Regions from separate parts of the Cobetia sp. LC6 genome, predicted to be linked through region 1. Evidence: predicted binding sites of a transcription regulator. Region 1 holds the regulator's gene; the other holds the start of a gene.
What was found. The regulator PhoB, encoded in region 1, activates phosphate uptake and scavenging genes when phosphate is short. The targets are predictions, from matches to a motif close to TGTCATANNNNTGTCANA.
Positions count from the first base shown of each region.

Region 2: QQF40_RS09340 (PhoX family protein) is a predicted target of PhoB. The motif match lies at 1,410-1,427, and genes of this name have one in related genera.

Region 1 covers NZ_JASSPL010000003.1:263,238-271,763, forward strand. The annotation lists gene phoR (phosphate regulon sensor histidine kinase PhoR) at 1-1,298, opposite strand, end outside; gene phoB (phosphate regulon transcriptional regulator PhoB) at 1,306-1,995, opposite strand; gene ubiA (4-hydroxybenzoate octaprenyltransferase) at 2,219-3,109, opposite strand; gene QQF40_RS06130 (chorismate--pyruvate lyase family protein) at 3,177-3,785, opposite strand; gene QQF40_RS06135 (NAD(P)/FAD-dependent oxidoreductase) at 4,074-5,273, shown strand; gene QQF40_RS06140 (HU family DNA-binding protein) at 5,524-5,799, shown strand; gene QQF40_RS06145 (hypothetical protein) at 5,973-6,329, shown strand; gene QQF40_RS06150 (DUF2780 domain-containing protein) at 6,457-6,873, opposite strand; gene yccS (YccS family putative transporter) at 7,064-8,526, shown strand, end outside.
Region 2 covers NZ_JASSPL010000006.1:133,441-141,966, forward strand. The annotation lists gene QQF40_RS09340 (PhoX family protein) at 1-1,319, opposite strand, end outside; gene QQF40_RS09345 (3-deoxy-7-phosphoheptulonate synthase) at 1,597-2,757, opposite strand; gene QQF40_RS09350 (sigma-70 family RNA polymerase sigma factor) at 3,483-4,037, shown strand; gene QQF40_RS09355 (anti-sigma factor) at 4,016-4,726, shown strand; gene folM (dihydromonapterin reductase) at 4,950-5,630, opposite strand; gene QQF40_RS09365 (FAD-binding oxidoreductase) at 5,664-6,458, opposite strand; gene ubiD (4-hydroxy-3-polyprenylbenzoate decarboxylase) at 6,545-8,014, opposite strand; gene rho (transcription termination factor Rho) at 8,175-8,526, opposite strand, start outside.

The sequences.
Region 1 (8,526 bases):
CGGGGAGCGCTCGCCTGACAAGCGCGCTCGTCGGGGAAGTGACAGCGGAAGCGCGCACCCTCGCCGGGGTGGCTGTCGATCTCCAGATGGCCCTGATGGCGAATCAGCACATGCTTGACGATGGCAAGCCCCAGACCGGTGCCTCCCGTGGCGGTGCTGCGGCCCTTGTCGATGCGGTAGAAGCGCTCGGTCAGACGCGGCAGGTGGACCGGGTCGATGCCATCCCCGTCATCTTCCACCTCGACCAGCAGGCCCTGGTCATCCGCCTTCCAGCGCAGGGTGATATGGCAGTCTTCGGGAGTGTAGCGCACCGCATTGAAGACCAGATTCGAGATCGCGCTGCGCAGTTCCTGCTCCTCACCGCGTAGTGACAGGCTGGCATCGGCCTCGATGGAGAAGGTGTGGCGTCCCTGGGACAGGCCTTCGGCGTCGTCGCGGATATGGCCGAGCAGGGCACTCATGTCGATGCAGCGGCCGTTGTCGGACAGCTCGTCGGTTTCCAGGCGTGACAGGGTCAGCAGGTCCTCGACCAGGTGCTGCATGCGGTCGGTCTGGCTCTTCATCTGGCCCAGCCCACGCTGCCAGCGCGGTGGCAGGTCATCGGCGTAATCGGAGTAGGTCTCGAGATAGCCGGCCAGTACCGTCAGCGGCGTGCGCAGTTCATGGGAGACATTGGCCACGAAGTCGCGGCGCATCTCTTCCAGGCGATAGAGGCGGGTGACGTCACGCAGCATGACCAGACGTTCGTTGTCACCGAACAGGGTGATGGAAATCTGCAGCGTCAGGTTGTCAGACAGCGGCGACTGCAGCGTCAGCGGCTCGCGGTAGGCCAGCCGATTGAAGTAGTCGATGAAGGCGGGGTCACGCAGATAGTTGGTGATGTGCTGGCCGCGGTCGTGGCTGGCCTTGAGACCGACCAGCTGCTCGGCAGCGCTGTTCCACCATTCCATGTCACCGTGGTTGTCCAGCATCACCAGGCCGTCGCGCATGGCCTCGGAGGATTCCTGGATACGGTTGAGGATGCTGCGCAGTCGCTCCTGAGTCTGACGCTGGCCCTTCTGATAGCGGTAGAGACGATCGAGCAGGTCTCCCCACACACCATCGCCGGGCGGTGGCTCTTCATGGGGATTGGTGATCAGCCAGGTATAGAGGCTCTTCAAGTGCTTGAGATGGACGAACAGATACAGCGCCAGACCCAGCGCCAGGCCCCAGCCCAGATGGCCCAGCAGGCCACCGATCAGGCCGAAGCCACCGGCAAGGTAGCCGAGGCGCCATAGCTCGTTGGTCCAATAGCGCATGAATCCCTCAGGCCTGAGCGCTGAAGCGGTAACCGGTGCCACGGACGGTCTGGATCAGATGCTGATGGCCTGTGCCCAGCGCCTTGCGCAGGCGGCGGATGTGCACGTCCACGGTGCGCTCCTCGACATAGACGTTACCCCCCCATACCTGGTCGAGTAGCTGGCTGCGGGTGTAGGCACGCTCCTGATGCGTCATGAAGAACTGCAGCAGGCGATATTCGGTCGGGCCGACATCCAGTGAGTTGCCGTGGGCGGTGACGCGGTGGCTGGCCGGGTCGAGCATCAAGCCTTCGACTTCCACTGCCTCCTCGACCCCCTTGGGGGTGGTGCGACGCAGCACGGCCTTGAGACGGGCGACCAGCTCGCGTGGCGAGAAGGGCTTGGTGATGTAGTCGTCGGCACCGGCTTCCAGGCCTTGAATCTTGTTGTCTTCCTCGCCCTTGGCGGTCAACAGGATGATCGGCAGTTCCGAGGTGGTCTCGTCTCGCTTGAGACGCCGCGCGAGCTCCAGGCCACTGGTGCCCGGCATCATCCAGTCCAGCAACAGCAGATCGGGCTTTTCATCGACGACGATGGCGTGGGCGTCCTGGGCATTGTCTGCCTCCAGCACGCGGTAATCCGCCATTTCGAGGGCGACGGCGATCATCTCGCGAATCGAGGATTCATCGTCGACAATCAGTACGGTCTTGGAGCTCATCGCTAGATCCCATGCAGCAGTCGGCGCACGCGCCAGAATGACAAGTCGATGACGATTACAACCCGCTTATATGACAACCAGATGACAACTGCCAGCATGGCAGCTTGCACGCAAGCCTGCCAGCCGCCTTGGAGGCGCGGCAGGCAGGCATGAATCGTGGGCTGGGGAGCAACCGGGGGCAGGGATAGCTTTAAATTAAATAATGCGAATATTTATGCAGGAGTCAGCTCATCGGCCAGGTCGCCAGGGCGATACCGGCGAAGATCAGCAGCCCCGTCCAATGATTGTTGAGGAACGCCTGGAAGCAGGGCGCACGCTCACGCTCACGGATCAGACGTTGCTGCCAGACGAAGGTGACGGCGGCGGCAGCCAGCCCCAGCCAGTAGAAGATGCCCAGCGCCAGCTGCAGGCCGATGCCGATCAACACCACCAGCATGCCCAGCTGCAACAGGCCGATCATCAGCTTGTCGGCACGCCCGAACAGCACGGCGGTGGACTTGATGCCCACCTTGAGGTCGTCGTTGCGATCGACCATCGCATAGGCGGTGTCGTAGGCCACCGTCCACATCAGGTTGGCCGCGAACAGCCACCAGCCGTAGGTCGGCACCTCCTCCAGCGTCGCGGCGAAGGCCATCGGAATCGCCCAGCCGAAGGCGGCGCCCAGCACTACCTGGGGCAGATGATGGAAGCGCTTCATGAATGGGTAGCTGGCTGCCAACAGCACGGCGACGATCGACAGCAGCACCGTGGTCAGGTTGGTGAAGCACACCAGCACGAAGGCGGCCGCGACCAGCCCCCCGAACAGTGTCAGCGCCTCGCGCTCCGAGATGCGGCCCGAGGTCAGCGGTCGGTCACGCGTGCGCTCGACATGCTTGTCCCAATGCCGATCGGCGTAGTCGTTGATCACGCAGCCGGCGGCGCGCATCAGGTAGACCCCGGCGATGAAGATCAGCAGGGTCGTGCGCTCGGGGATGCCATCTGCCGCCAGCCACAGTGCCCATAGGGTCGGCCACATCAGCAGCCAGGTGCCGATGGGGCGGTCCAGCCGTGTCAGGGCGAGGTAGTCGGCCAGTCTGGAAGGACGCGAAGCGGCGGAAGTGGATGACGCGGTCATCGGGGCTCCTGGGCGGGTGGTAGTGGGCAAGGGAAGAGAGGGAAACGAGGCCAGTCGGCCGCACGGCTCAGGCCAGTTGCAGCGCGTGCTGGAAGGCTGGCGTGAAGCCCTCCTGCACCAGCACCTTGAAGCGACCATGCGAGAACATCGAGCGGCGCATCCACAGGCTGGTGGTGCGGGCCAGCGGCCTGGAGCTCGAAAGCACCAGCGGGGCGCGGCTGATATCGATGGCGCTGCGTATCAGGTCGGGCTGGCGAAACAGCCAATGGCCCAGCGAGCGCTCGCCCAGCGTCGAGAGGCGATGACCGTGGGCCAGGTCCAGCGCCGCCAGCGAGCGTGCGATCACCCATGGCGTATCGCCATGACAGAGCGCCACTTCGCGTCGCCAGACATGCCGGCGTGGGCCGATGCCCAGCAGGCGTGCTTCATCAAGCCGCGCGGGGCCGGTGTCCTGAAGCAGCAGGCGCACGCGCAGGCCCTGGATGGGCTGACCTGCGCGTTCATCCTGCTGCTGCATGGCGCTGGCAAGGCGCTGTGTCAGCGAGTCCGTCGAGGAGAGCCACGCCCACCAGCCGGCCGGCATGACACCCTGCAGCGCGGCAGCCGGCTGCCAATGACGGCGCACCGCCGCCGAAGCCGTGGGTACGGCGCGCGTGGGCGAAGGCCAGCGAAGCACAGGTTGGTACGGGTTCTCGGCTGACGAATGAGGTGCCTCACAGGTGGAGGTCTGTGGCGTGAGCGCTGCGCGATGAGGCTCGCCTGCTGGGCATCGGACCACGGTGAATTCCCTGTCAGGATGACGAAATGGCGAGTCTAGCATGGCCGAGCGGCAAGGCCTCCCGCTCAGGCATGCCTGCACTGCAGGCGGGCTGGTATGCTGGGCGCATTCATCGGCGTTCATGACGGACGCTGCTGGCGCTCTTTCATCAGCGCTTCCCTCGGATCGATCTCAGGAGATGGTGCCATGCGCGACCCTCGCACCCTTGTCATCATTGGTACCGGCATGGCGGGCATTGGTCTGGCGCGCGCGCTGCGTGCGCGTGACAAGGATAGCCGGCTGATCCTCATCAGCCAGGACAGTGGCCACGATTATGCCAAGCCGATGCTGTCCACCGCCTTCGCCAAGAAGATGTCGGCCACCGACCTGTCGCGTCAGGCGCCGGTGGCGCTGGCAGACGAGCTGAATGCCGAGCTGCGTACCCATCAACGCGTCACTGCCATCGACGGTGATGCCCGCCAGCTATGGCTGGGCGAGGAGTGTCTGGCCTATGACGAGCTGGTGCTGGCACTCGGCGCGGCGCCGCGTCGTCCCTTCCCCGTCGCCGCGGAAGTGGCCTCACGCGTGCAGAGCATCAATGACCTCGATGACTATGCGGCCTTCTGCGCGACGCTGGCGAGGGCCCGCGAGCGCGGAGAAGACGGGCATGTGGTGATTGTCGGTGCCGGACTGGTCGGCTGTGAATACGCCAATGATCTGACGGCGGCCGGCCACCGCGTCACCTTGGTCGCGCCGGAGGAAACTCCGCTGGATGGATTGCTGCCGCAAGCACTGGGGCAGCGTCTGGGTGCGGCGCTGGATGGGCTCGGTGTGACGCGTCGCCAGGGCGAGATGGTCGAGACCATCGCCGCCAGCTCAGGCGAGGAGGCCGAGCGCCAGGCTGCGCCAGTCGAGGTGCGCCTGCAGAGCGGTCGTCGCCTGACGGGCTCCGTGGTTCTGCTGGCGACCGGCTTGGCGCCGCGCATTCGTCTGGCGCAGGCCGCGGGTCTGAGTGCCGGCGGCGATGGCATCCGTGTCGACCGCCACCTGGCCACCTCCCAGCCGTATATCTGGGCGCTGGGCGATTGCGTCAGTGTCGAGGGCGTCAATGCCATGTATGTCCAGCCGCTGCAGATGGCTGCGCGCACCTTGGCGGCCAACCTGTGTGGCGAGCCGAGCGTGCTCGACTGGAAGGCGTGGCCGGTGCTGGTCAAGACACCGGTCTTGCCGGTGGTGGCCTATCCGCCGCGTTCGGCCGTGGCGCGCTGGGAAATCAATGGTGACGGCGATGATCTCGAAGCGCGTGCACTGGATATGAACGAACGCTTGATTGGATATGCGTTGACAGGCGCCGCCGTTCGCAGGAAAGTCGAGCTAGCGCGGCAGGCGCCGCCGTTGCTAGGCTAGGCGATGCCATGATCGATGGTCGTAAATCCCTTGCTGCCAGCGCGGTCAGGCACGATAGTGAATGCTCCGTCAGACATGCTGCTCGGCGGGCGTGGTCTGACAGATTGCTGCCATCGACAGGTTTGATACGGCAAAGCTTGCCGAGAGCGGATTGCGTCGCCGCCATACGCCACCGCTAGCAAGTGCAAGAACAACAATGGAAACGGCGGCTTGGCCGCCCGTGCAGAATGCCAAACCAGGAGGGCTTTTCATGCGCAAGCCAGAACTCGCTGCGGCCATCGCCGAGCGTGCGGATCTATCCAAGGACAAGGCCAGTCAGGTACTGAACGTGATTCTCGACGAGATCACTCATACCGTGGCCAAAGGCAATGACGTCTCACTGATCGGTTTCGGTTCATTCACCGTGCGCCAGCGTGCGGCGCGTACCGGCAAGAATCCCCAGACAGGCAAGCCGCTGACCATCCCGGCCAGCAAGACCGTTGCCTTCAAACCCGGCAAGTCGTTGAAGGATGCAGTGACCAAGTAACCTCGGCGCATGCTTCAGCGCAGACCCGGGGTGACTGTCGCCATGGCTTTCAATCGTCGTCATCCAAAGCCCTGTCGGCTGTCATGCTGATGCCACCGGTTCCGCCCTGCGGGGCCGGTGGCATTTTCATATGGCCTGCGTGAACGATGCTTCGCGATTCAAGGAATGACACCATGAAGCTCAAGATATTGCTGTGGGTGCTGGGTCTGCTGCTCAAGCGGGCCTTCAAGCGTGACCCCGAATTTCGTGCCGAGCTGGAAAAGCGTCCGCTGGATTGGGGTGTCGCGACCGAAGACATGAGCATCGCGCGTCACTACCGCATGTCCCACGCGGGCGTCACCACGGGCAGTGGCCTGCCGGTGGATACCGAGCTTGAGCTGCGCTTCGCCGATAGCGACAGTGCGGTGGCCTTTCTGCTCAAGCCCTCGCCGCGTGCCTTCCTGCAAGGCCTGATGGACCAGCGCGTGCGACTGGTCGGCGATTCGGCTCAGCTCAACCGCTTGCAGTCATTGCTCAAGCGCATTCGCTGAATGTCCCTGTGCCGTGCCTGCATGAACGAAAGACGCCCCGCTGAGAGAATCAGCGGGGCGTCTTTTCGTCACGCGCCTTTCTTTTGTCACGAGCTTTTCTTTTGTCGCGAGCCTCTCTTGGGGGGCGTTACAGCAGCTGCCTGAGGCCCGGAATGCCTTCCAGCACCTGATCGACCACGCCATCGCCGGCTTCTTCGCGGGCATAGCTCAGCGTCTCTTCGGCCACGCCGCGCGCCTGGTCCATGTTCAGGTCCAGCCCCATCAGCTTCTGGCCCAGTTCCAGCGCGCCGCCACCGCTGCCGCCGGTGAAGGCGCTGACGGCGCCCATCAGGCCGCCCATGAGGCCACCGCCACCGGACTCGGCGGCTTCCTCGCCTGCGCTGCCGATCAGGCCTTCCGCCCCCGGAATGGCGCCCAGCAGTGAGGCGGCCGGGCCATCCGGCCCCTGCTCGCGCACGAACTTGAGAACCATGCCGACCGCCTGCTCGGCGATTTCCGGTGACAGCCCGAGGGAGTCGGTGACGCGTTCGATAAGAGGATGCATCGGTATTCTCCATGAAAGCCAATGAGGTCAGGAGTCTTCAGAGTGGCACGTCGCGGCGACTCGACGTTCGACGCGCCTGCCAACGCTTGCATGCGCCATGGCTATCGGACACGGCAGAACGGGGTGTTATGCTAGCGATATAAATCTAAAGTCTAATGCGCTGCCCGGCGCCCTGGTCACGGAACACTTCATGACACGCTCTCTCCTGGACTCCCTCATGCACTCTCTGCGTCGATTGTGGACGCTGGATGCCTTCAGCTATTCGCTACGCATGTTGATCGCGCTGGGTGGCGTGATGGCGGTGGGGTTCTGGCTTGACGAGATGGCGGTGGTGATTCCGCTGTTTCTGGGCGTGATCGCCTCGGGGCTGGCGGAAACCGATGATCACTGGCGCGGTCGACTGCGCGCTCTGGGCATGACGCTGGCCTGCTTCAGCATCGCTGCCGTCTCGGTGGAGCTGTTGTTCGGCATGCCGCTGCCCTTCGTGATCGGGCTGGCGCTGGCCACCTTCGCGATGCCGATGCTGGGCGCCATCGATGCCCGCTACGGCGCCATCGCGCGCGCTTCGTTGATTCTGGCCGTCTACACCATGATCAGCCTCGAGCAGCAGCATGGTGATGGTCAGATCGCGGTGCTGGAGCGCAGCCTGCCCGAATGGCTGCGGGAACCGGGGCTGGGCATCAATCTGGTCCAGCCGTTGCTGCTGGTGGTGGGGGCGTCCTGGTATGGCCTGCTCTCGGTCGTGTGGTGTGCGCTGTTCTCGCGCCAGCCACTCAAGCACAGCATGGCGACGCTCTACCGTGAGCTGGGGCGCTATCTGATTCTCAAGGCGCAGCTGTTCGAGCCGCTGCGCAATGTCGACCAGTCCGCCCGCCGCCTGGCGCTGGCCGAGCAGAACGGCCGCGTGGTGGTGGCGCTCAACCAGACCAAGGAGATGGTCTTCCGGCGCCTTGCCGGACGGCGCGATACCACCAAGCTCGACCGCTACCTGCGCCTCTACTTCATTGCCCAGGACCTCCACGAGCGCGCCAGCTCGAGCCATTATCCCTATGGCCAGCTCACCGACGCCTTCTTTCATCACGATATCCTGTTCCGCTGTCAGCGCCTGCTGGAGCAGCAGGGGCGCGCCTGTCGCGGGCTCGGCAAGGCGCTGTTGATGCGCCAGCCCTTCGATGCCAGTGACAGCCAGCAGGCGCTGGAAGACCTCAATGCCTCGCTCGTCTATCTCAAGCAACAGCAGCGGCCCGAGTGGCACCATCTGATGCAGGCGCTGGAAGCCCTCGCCAGCAACCTGCGCCTGATCGAAGGCCAGATCGCGCGCCTGAATGATCTCGAAGCCGTCAGCAATGAAAGCGACAACAGCCTGCTGGACCGCTCGCCCCACGGCACGCGCGACATGTTCGAGCGTATCCGCAGCCACCTGACACCGCGCTCGCCGATCTTCCGCCATGCGCTGCGTCTGACCGCGACGCTGGTGGCCGGCTATGGTGTGCTGCTGGCGGTGCACCCGACCCAGGGGTACTGGATTCTGCTGACCGGGCTGTTCGTGTGCCGTCCCAGCTATGGTGATACGCGCCGTACGCTGGCGCAGCGGATCCTGGGCACGCTGATCGGTCTGGTCGCCGGCTGGGCGCTGATCAGCCTCTTCCCGGC
Region 2 (8,526 bases), on a different contig from region 1:
GCCTCCGGCGTCAGCTTGAGCCACTTGCCGGTGCCATCGGCGGAGAACTGGGCGACATACAGCGTGCCTTTGTCCAGGTACTTGTCGCCGATCGCCAGGCGGTCCTTGAAGTCACCGGCGCCACGCGAATCAGCGGCGTCCCACTTGGCGTCTGACACGAACTTGTAGATGTACTCGTTGCGCGAATCGTGACCGGAGTAGAAGACCACCGGCTCCCCCTCGACCAGCTTGCCCGGCCAGCAGCCTTCGTGACGGAAGCGGCCCAGCGCGGTGCGCTTGATGGCCTGCTCGCCGGTGTAGGGGTCGATCTCGACGATATAACCGAAGGTCCGCGGTTCGTTGCGGTAATCCTTGTCGGCGCTGTCTGCCGTCGGCGTGTTGTCGAAACGCGCGAATTCGCCTTCGACTTCACTGGCATCTCCAGCGGCAGTCTCCCAGCCATAGCGGCCACGCTCGGTCTCGATGCCGATACGGTTGTCATCGAGCTGACGATCGCTGCGCTTGACGAAGTAACCCGGCCAGTTCTCTTCGCAGGTCAGGTAGGTGCCCCACGGGGTGTAGCCGTTGGCGCAGTTGTTGTTGGTACCACGGGTGCGCATGCCATCCGGCGAGAAGGCTGTCTTGACGTAATCGCTTCCCGCCACCGGGCCGCTCAGCTTCATTTCACTGGCGCTGGTGTAGCGACGGTTGTAGCGCGAATCACCCACCACTTCCCACTTGCCGTTGCTGTCCTTCCTGACCTCGACGATTGTCACGCCGTGGGCGTTGATCTCGGTGCGCACTTCATCGACCGGGCGCTTGCCGGAATCCGCATTGGTCGCGCCGCCCTTGGGCGCCCACAGAGCATCCTGATCGATGTATTCGTTGTTCATGACCAGCAGGAAGTTGCTGGAGGCCGTGTCGTCGCTCAAGGCGAAGTTGTGCATGCCATCGTGATGCATGCCGACGGTGTTGAGCTGGATCTCCGGCGTCATCGCCAAATCCTTGCTCCACTCGGGTGCCTTGGCATTGAGCGGTGTGCCCCACGGCGCCAGCACCTGTGCGGTATATCCCTTGGGAACCACGACGGCATCCGTGCGTGACCCCTTGATGGACTCGAATGCCAGCGCCAGCGGCGTCTTCTTGCCCGCTTCGTTGCTGGCGGCGTTGGCCGTGGTGCTCAGCCCCGCAAGACCGAAACCACCCAGCATGCTGGCAGCCGCCATGCCAAGGCCACCCTGCAAGACACGACGACGCGAGATGTGTCGCTCGATGACAGATGAGAATATCTCGTTGCTGCTGGGATTAAGCAGGCGATGGTCTTCGATTTCCTTGCTCATGTCGCTTCACCGTAGTCAGGTTTCGGGTTGTTCTGTTCAGGCATGCCCCGCAAGTGCATGCCGAAGGCAACAAGAGTGATACGCGAGCCCGATGACAATTCCGTGACGAAGGGACAACAGCGACGATAGACGACAGCGCCCAACGGCCTTTCGACCGTTGGGCGCAGGGGCTTCAGGAGACAAGCCGACAAATTCAGCAATTATCAGACAAGCGCGTCGTCATCCTCCCGACGAGGCGCGGGCCTGGCGTCCGAGACCTGATGTATAGAGCCTTGCATCAGGCCTCGCGCAGGCGCTCGGCGGCCAGGTTCAGCAAATGCTCGGTAGTTTCCCAGCCCAGGCAGGCATCGGTGACGGACACGCCATGACGCAGCTGGGAGAGCTTCTCCGCTGCCGGCAAGGCCTGCTTGCCTTCATTGAGGTGACTCTCGAGCATCACGCCGATCAAGGCATCATCCCCCGCCAGACGCTGAGAGAGCACATCCAGCATCACCTCACTCTGGCGGCGGTGGTCCTTGCGGGAGTTGGCGTGACTGCAATCGACCATCAGGCGCGGCGTCAGGCCAGCGCCTTCCAGCTCACGCAGGCAGGCGGCCACCGAGGCGGCGTCATAGTTGGGCTGGCCATGACCGCCGCGCAGCACCACATGGGTATGCGGATTGCCCGCGGTCTCGATCAGCGCCGGACGCCCACTGTCATCCATGCCGAAGTGGCGATGCCCATGCGCCGCCGCTCCGATGGCCTGCACGGCGACCTCGACGCCTCCGTCAGTGCCGTTCTTGAACCCCACGGCACAGCCGAGGCCGGAGGCCATCTCGCGATGGATCTGCGACTCAGTGGTGCGGGCACCGATGGCTGCCCAGCCGAGCAGGTCTTCCAGGTAAGCGGCGGTCAGCGGCTGCAGCAGCTCCGTCGCCACCGGCAGGCCCAGCTGGTTGATCTCGCGCATCAGCTCGCGCGCCTGACGCAGGCCGGTGGCCATGTCATCGCTGCCATCCAGATGCGGATCATAGGCCAGCCCCTTCCAGCCCACCGTGGTGCGCGGCTTCTCGACATAGACACGCATCACCAGCTTGAGGCGATCACGCACCTGCGGCTCGATCACCGCCAGGCGCTGGGCGTACTCACGCGCGGCCTTGAGATCATGGATGGAGCACGGCCCGACCACCACCAGCAGACGATCATCGTCGCCGGCGAGAATGGCATTGATCTCATCGCGATGCTGGCGAATCTGGCCGGCCAAGTCGGCGTCCACCGGCAGCTGCTCGCGCAATTCGCTGGCACTGGGCAGGGCTTCACGACTGATGCGTCCGGGTGTGGTCGGAGTCTGGGCGGCATCAGAGCGGGTCACGGTGGCGTTCTCGGCAGTCAAGGGATCAACAGTGGCGTCGGCAGCGTGCGGGCTTGCGGTCAACACGCGTTCAAGGCTGGCGTTCATGGTCTTCTCTCCTGTAATGAAGCCTCGGCTTCATCACGCAATATTCATTCTGACAGACAGGGACTTCGCGAATCGTCACCCCGGTATTGCTCGCCCTGCCCCGCGGTGACAGCGGAAAGAGGCAGGACGCCGCTAAATCGCCAGCGCCAATAACCATGCACGACCCGAGCGGAGGCAAGTGAAAAGCGGGTAGTCAGGATAGTGGTGCGCATGGTCATTCCTCTCGTCATTCATGCTGCAATCATTGTCGGCACGTTAGGGTGACATGCCTCGTCATGGATTTCGCAAGGCCCGAAACGCAAGAACCCCCGGCCGTGGCTGCGACCGGGGGTTCTTCAAGGTGGTGGCAGCCCGTACGAGACAGGCGCGCCGTGACCTCAGGCGCGCCCCTGTGTAAACCAATACCAATAGCCGTCCGCACACGCAGCCGTCACGACCTGGCCCGAAGGGCAGGCAGCGACAGTCAACGAGCGGTGGCTGGTGGTCTGATTCATGGGTCGGGCCGATATCCAGTGGTGACGATGAAAAAGGTGATAGACCTATCCTTGCACTCCAGATCGTCCTGCGCAAGCGTGAACCGGCAACAAACCGTTGTCCGCACGCATAAAGAAGGGCTATCAGCCTGAAGTGGCATCAGTATAATCTTTGGTTGTCGATCAACATGATCGGCAACACGCATTCGTCCAGCGGTGCCTGACACCGCGCCCACAGCTTGGAATGCATGCATGCAGGATTCCCGAAATGATGCACTGATAGAGTATCTGTCGGGATGCGCCCGGCAGGATGCCAAGGCACTGGATCGGCTCTATCGAGCAACCAGTGCGCATCTATACGCTCAGTTGCTGCGTATCTTGAGACATGAGGCATCCGCGCAGGATTGTCTTCAGCAGGTCTACATCCGGGTATGGGCCGCCGCCGGTCAATATGACGCCGGCCGCGCCCGCCCGATGACCTGGCTCGGCACCATGACCCGCAACATCGCCATCGACTGGATACGTCGACAGCGACCCAGCGAGCATGACAGCGATGAATTGATCGCCGCCATGCCGGGGCGGAGTGATATCGAGGCAGATGTCGACCTGGCCCAGCACAGTGGTGAACTCCATCAGTGCCTGGCCGAGCTGAATGACGATCAACGCCGTGCCCTGGAACTGGCCTATTTCGAAGGTCTTACCCACCAGGATCTGGCCAATCAACTGGACCAGCCCTTGGGCACCGTCAAGAGCTGGGTCCGTCGTGGACTCGAGAGGTTGAAGACATGCATGAGTCATTTGATCTGAGCGACCCGGAACTGCGCGAAGCCGCAGCGGGCGAGTATGCGCTCGGCACATTGACACGCGACGAGCGCGCGGCATTCGAGTCACTGCTGGCCGTCAGCCACGACCTGCAACGTGATGTGGAGCGCTGGCGCGAGCATCTCAACGTGTTCAATGAACAGCTTCCCCCCGTCACGCCACCGGCCCATGTCTGGCAAGGCATCGCCGAGGCGACCGGCACTGCCCGTCAGCCCTGGTGGCGTCGTCTGGGCCTATGGCAGGGCATGACCGCCACGGCCTTCAGCCTGGCACTGGCAGTCACCCTGACCTTCAGCCTGGGGCACAACGCGGGCATGGAGAGCGACTACGTGTTCGTGGTCAACAATTCTGACAGCAGCCCCGGCTGGATCGTCAACGCCTCCCACTCGGGCGAGATGATGGTGCAGGCCGTCAGGCCCGAAGCACCGGCCCCAGGCAAGGTCTGCGAGCTGTGGCTGATGGCCAAGGATGGCAAGGAGCCGATGTCACTGGGCATCCTGCCGCATTCCGGCACCATGAAGGTCGAGGTGCCCAAGGAGTATCTGGCTGCCTTCCCTGACAGCGACCTGGTGATCACTCTGGAAAACCCGCAGGGTGCCCCCTCCGGCAACCAGATGGGCCCGACCCTCAAGAAGGGTCAACTGACGCCGGTCGAAGGCCGCCACATCCTGTAAGCGCTTCGCCAGTGCAGAATGTCGTGACAGCGATCGCAACAACGGTCGCAGCAACGAAAAAAAAGCCCCCGCTTTTCAGCGGGGGCTTTTTTCGTGCTGTGCTCAGATCTCGAATGTCATGCCTCGGAAGTCAAAAGCGATAACCGAAAGACCCGCTGACAGAAGCTATCAGCGCAGGTGGCGGCCACCATCCACCGGCAGGGTCGTGCCCGTGACATAGGGACTATCCAGCAGATAGCGCAGTGCCTGCCAGATGACGCCAGGCCCCGGTACCTGCTGCATCAACGACTTGGCTCGGCTGCATCAACGACTTGGCTCGCGCACGCTCGGCATAGTCGTCATCATCGTCAGGGCGCAGCATGATCAGCGCCGGCGCGATGGTGTTGACCTGGATGCGTGGCGCGAACATCGACGCAAACGACAAGGTCAGGTTCTCGAGCCCCGCCTTGCTGGCCGCGTAGGCCGCATGCTTGCGCGAGCCCTTCTGGACCACGAAATCACTCATGTGGACGACGTCCGCCTGCGGCTCGATTCCAGCTTCCAGCAGATCGCGCAGCGCCAGATTGATCAGGTACGGCGCCTGCATATGGACACGGAACAGGTGCTCGAACAGCTCGCCCTGCCCCTCGCCGTCGCCATCCGGTGCCCAATCGCCGGCATTGTGCACGATGGCCCGCAGGGTCGGCGTCAGCTCACGAATCGCCGCGATGAAGGCCTGGATGCCTGTCTCGCTGGAGAAATCCGCCTGCACGGTGCGAATGCCCAGTGCGCGCAGGGCGTCGAGCTCTTCCCGCTCGCGTCGATAACTGATGATGACCGGATGACCATCATCGACCAATCGCTCGGCACAGTAACGCCCCAGGCGCTGAGCGCCACCCGTGATCAGTATCGGAGACTGACTCATTCACTCGACTCCTTCAGGCAAGGTCAGGCTACTTCAGGCAGAGACCAGAGCCGGGTCCAGCAGCGGCTCGCGTGGCGCATAGCTGAACACATCGGAGCTCAGCGCGCTGGCCTCGACACCCAATGGCGTCAGCGCATCGACACAGGCATAGACCATGCCCGGCGAGCCGGACAGATAGACGCGCTTGCCCGCCATGCTGCCCGCGTGCTCGCGCAGCACCTCGTCGATACGTCCCAGATGACCATTGAAAGCGGCCTCGACACCGGCCGCTTCCAGCGCGCGATGATGGGCATCGCCGACTTCCGGCGCTTCTTCCAGCACCGGAAAATAGCGGAAATTGGGCTGACTGGCGGCCCAGTTGAGCGCCGCGCTCTCCAGATACAGATCACGCCGCTCGCGCGCTGCCCACCACAGTTCGATGGGCTGGGACAGGCCACGTGCAAACGCCGCCTGCAGCATGGCGTGCATCTGCGAGAATCCGGTGCCGGCACAGATCAGCACGATGGGGCTGGGGTCGTCGAGGTCCAGCACGCATTCGCCGCTGGGCAGGCGTAGCTCAAGTTGATTGGCCGCGACCAGCAGGCTGCGCAGGCGCGCGGAATTGCTGCGCTCCGGCCAATGCTGGATATGCAGCTCCAGCACGCCATCACCACTGGCGGCATTGGCGATGGAGAACGGTACCCAGGTGGTGTCATCGAGCTTCATCTCGAGATACTGGCCCGGCGCGTGCGCCAGGGCCTCGGGACGTGCGGCGAAGCGCACACGAAACACGTCCGGGGTCAGATCTTCCACACTCTCGACATGACAGGTCAGGGTCCGCGCCGTCATCGTATCCTCTTGTTATCTGATGCCTGCCGCCAGCGCGCTGCGCGACGACAGGGTAAATGCATGGGTGTTGATGGTCAGTCGCGAAATCAGTCCAGAATGCCCAGACTGTCCCAGCGTTCATCGACACGGGATGTGATCTCTTCGCTCATCACGATGGGCTCGCCCCACTCGCGGTCTGTCTCGCCGGGCCACTTGTTGGTCGCGTCCATGCCCATCTTGGAGCCAAGACCCGCCGTTGGCGAGGCGAAGTCCAGATAATCGATCGGCGTATTGTCGACCAGAACGGTATCACGGCTCGGGTCCATGCGCGTGGTGATGGCCCAGATGACATCTTCCCACTTGCGGGCATCGACATCATCATCCAGCACGATCACGAACTTGGTGTACATGAACTGACGCAGGAAGCTCCAGACCCCCATCATCACGCGCTTGGCGTGGCCGGGGTACTGCTTCTTCATCGTCACCACCGCCATGCGGTAGGAGCAGCCTTCCGGGGGCAGATAGAAGTCGACGATCTCCGGGAACTGCTTGCGCAGGATCGGCACGAAGACTTCATTGAGCGCCAGGCCGAGGATCGCCGGCTCATCCGGCGGACGCCCGGTATAGGTGGAGTGATAGATCGGGTCGCGCCGATGGGTGATGCGCTCGATGGTGAAGACCGGGAAGGTCTCCACCTCGTTGTAATAGCCGGTGTGATCGCCGTAGGGGCCTTCCGGTGCCACGTCATCCGGGTACAGGTAGCCTTCCAGGATGATCTCGGCGCTGGCCGGGACCTCGAGATCCGACAGGCCACATTTGACCAGCTCGGTGCGCGAGCCGCGCAGCAGACCGGCAAAGGCATACTCGGAGAGTGAATCCGGTACCGGCGTGACAGCGCCGAGAATGGTGGCCGGATCGGCACCCAGCGCCACCGCGACGGGGAAGGGTTCGCCCGGATGGGCCTTCTGCCACTCGCGGAAGTCCAGCGCACCGCCACGGTGTGCCAGCCAGCGCATGATGAGGCGATTCTTGCCGAGCTTCTGCTGACGATAGATGCCGAGGTTCTGGCGCTCCTTGTGCGGACCGCGGGTGATCACCAGCGGCCAGGTCACCAGCGGCGCGGCATCCCCGGGCCAGCAGTGCTGGATCGGAATCATGTCGAGATCGACATCCTCCCCTTCCAGCACGATCTCCTGACAGGGCGCACGCTTGACCTTCTTCGGCCCCATGCTCATCACCTGCTTGAAGATCGGCAACTTGTCCCAGGCATCCCGGAAGCCCTTGGGCGGCTCCGGCTCCTTGAGGAAGGCCAGCAGCTCGCCGACTTCGCGCAGCGCCTCGACGGATTCCTGCCCCATGCCCAGCGCCACGCGCCGCGGCGTGCCGAACAGATTGCCCAGCACCGGCATGCTGTGGCCCTTGACGTTCTCGAACAGCAACGCCGGACCACCCGCCTTCAGGGTGCGATCACAGATCTCGGTCATCTCCAGATAGGGGTCCACCTCGGCACGAATGCGCTTGAGTTCGCCCTTCTCTTCCAGCGCCGCGATGAAATCGCGTAAGTCTCGATACTGCATGGGAGTTTCCGCTCGGCTTGATCAAGCCCCGAGCATAACATTGCCAGCCGGCACTCGGCAGGTCAGCAACGCAGGACGCCCACTTCCCGAGCGGGAAGTGGGCGTCCTGGCAAGCACCTGTCGAGAACATGGCCAGCCAACCGGCTCGGCCAAGTGTCGATCAGCGGCGCTTCATGGCCTCGAAGAACTCGAGATTGGTCTTGGTATCTTTCAGGCGATCGATCAGGAACTCGGTGGCCGCCACATCTTCCATCGGGTTGAGCAGCTTGCGCAGGATCCACATGCGCTGCATTTCATCCTCGGACGCGATCAGGTCTTCACGACGCGTGCCGGATCGACGGATGTTGAGGGCCGGGAAGACACGACGCTCGGCCAGCTTGCGGTCGAGGTGAGCTTCCATGTTACCGGTGCCCTTGAATTCCTCGAAGATGACCTCGTCCATCTTGGAGCCGGTATCGACCAGTGCCGTGGCGAGGATGGTCAGGCTGCCGCCTTCTTCGATGTTACGCGCG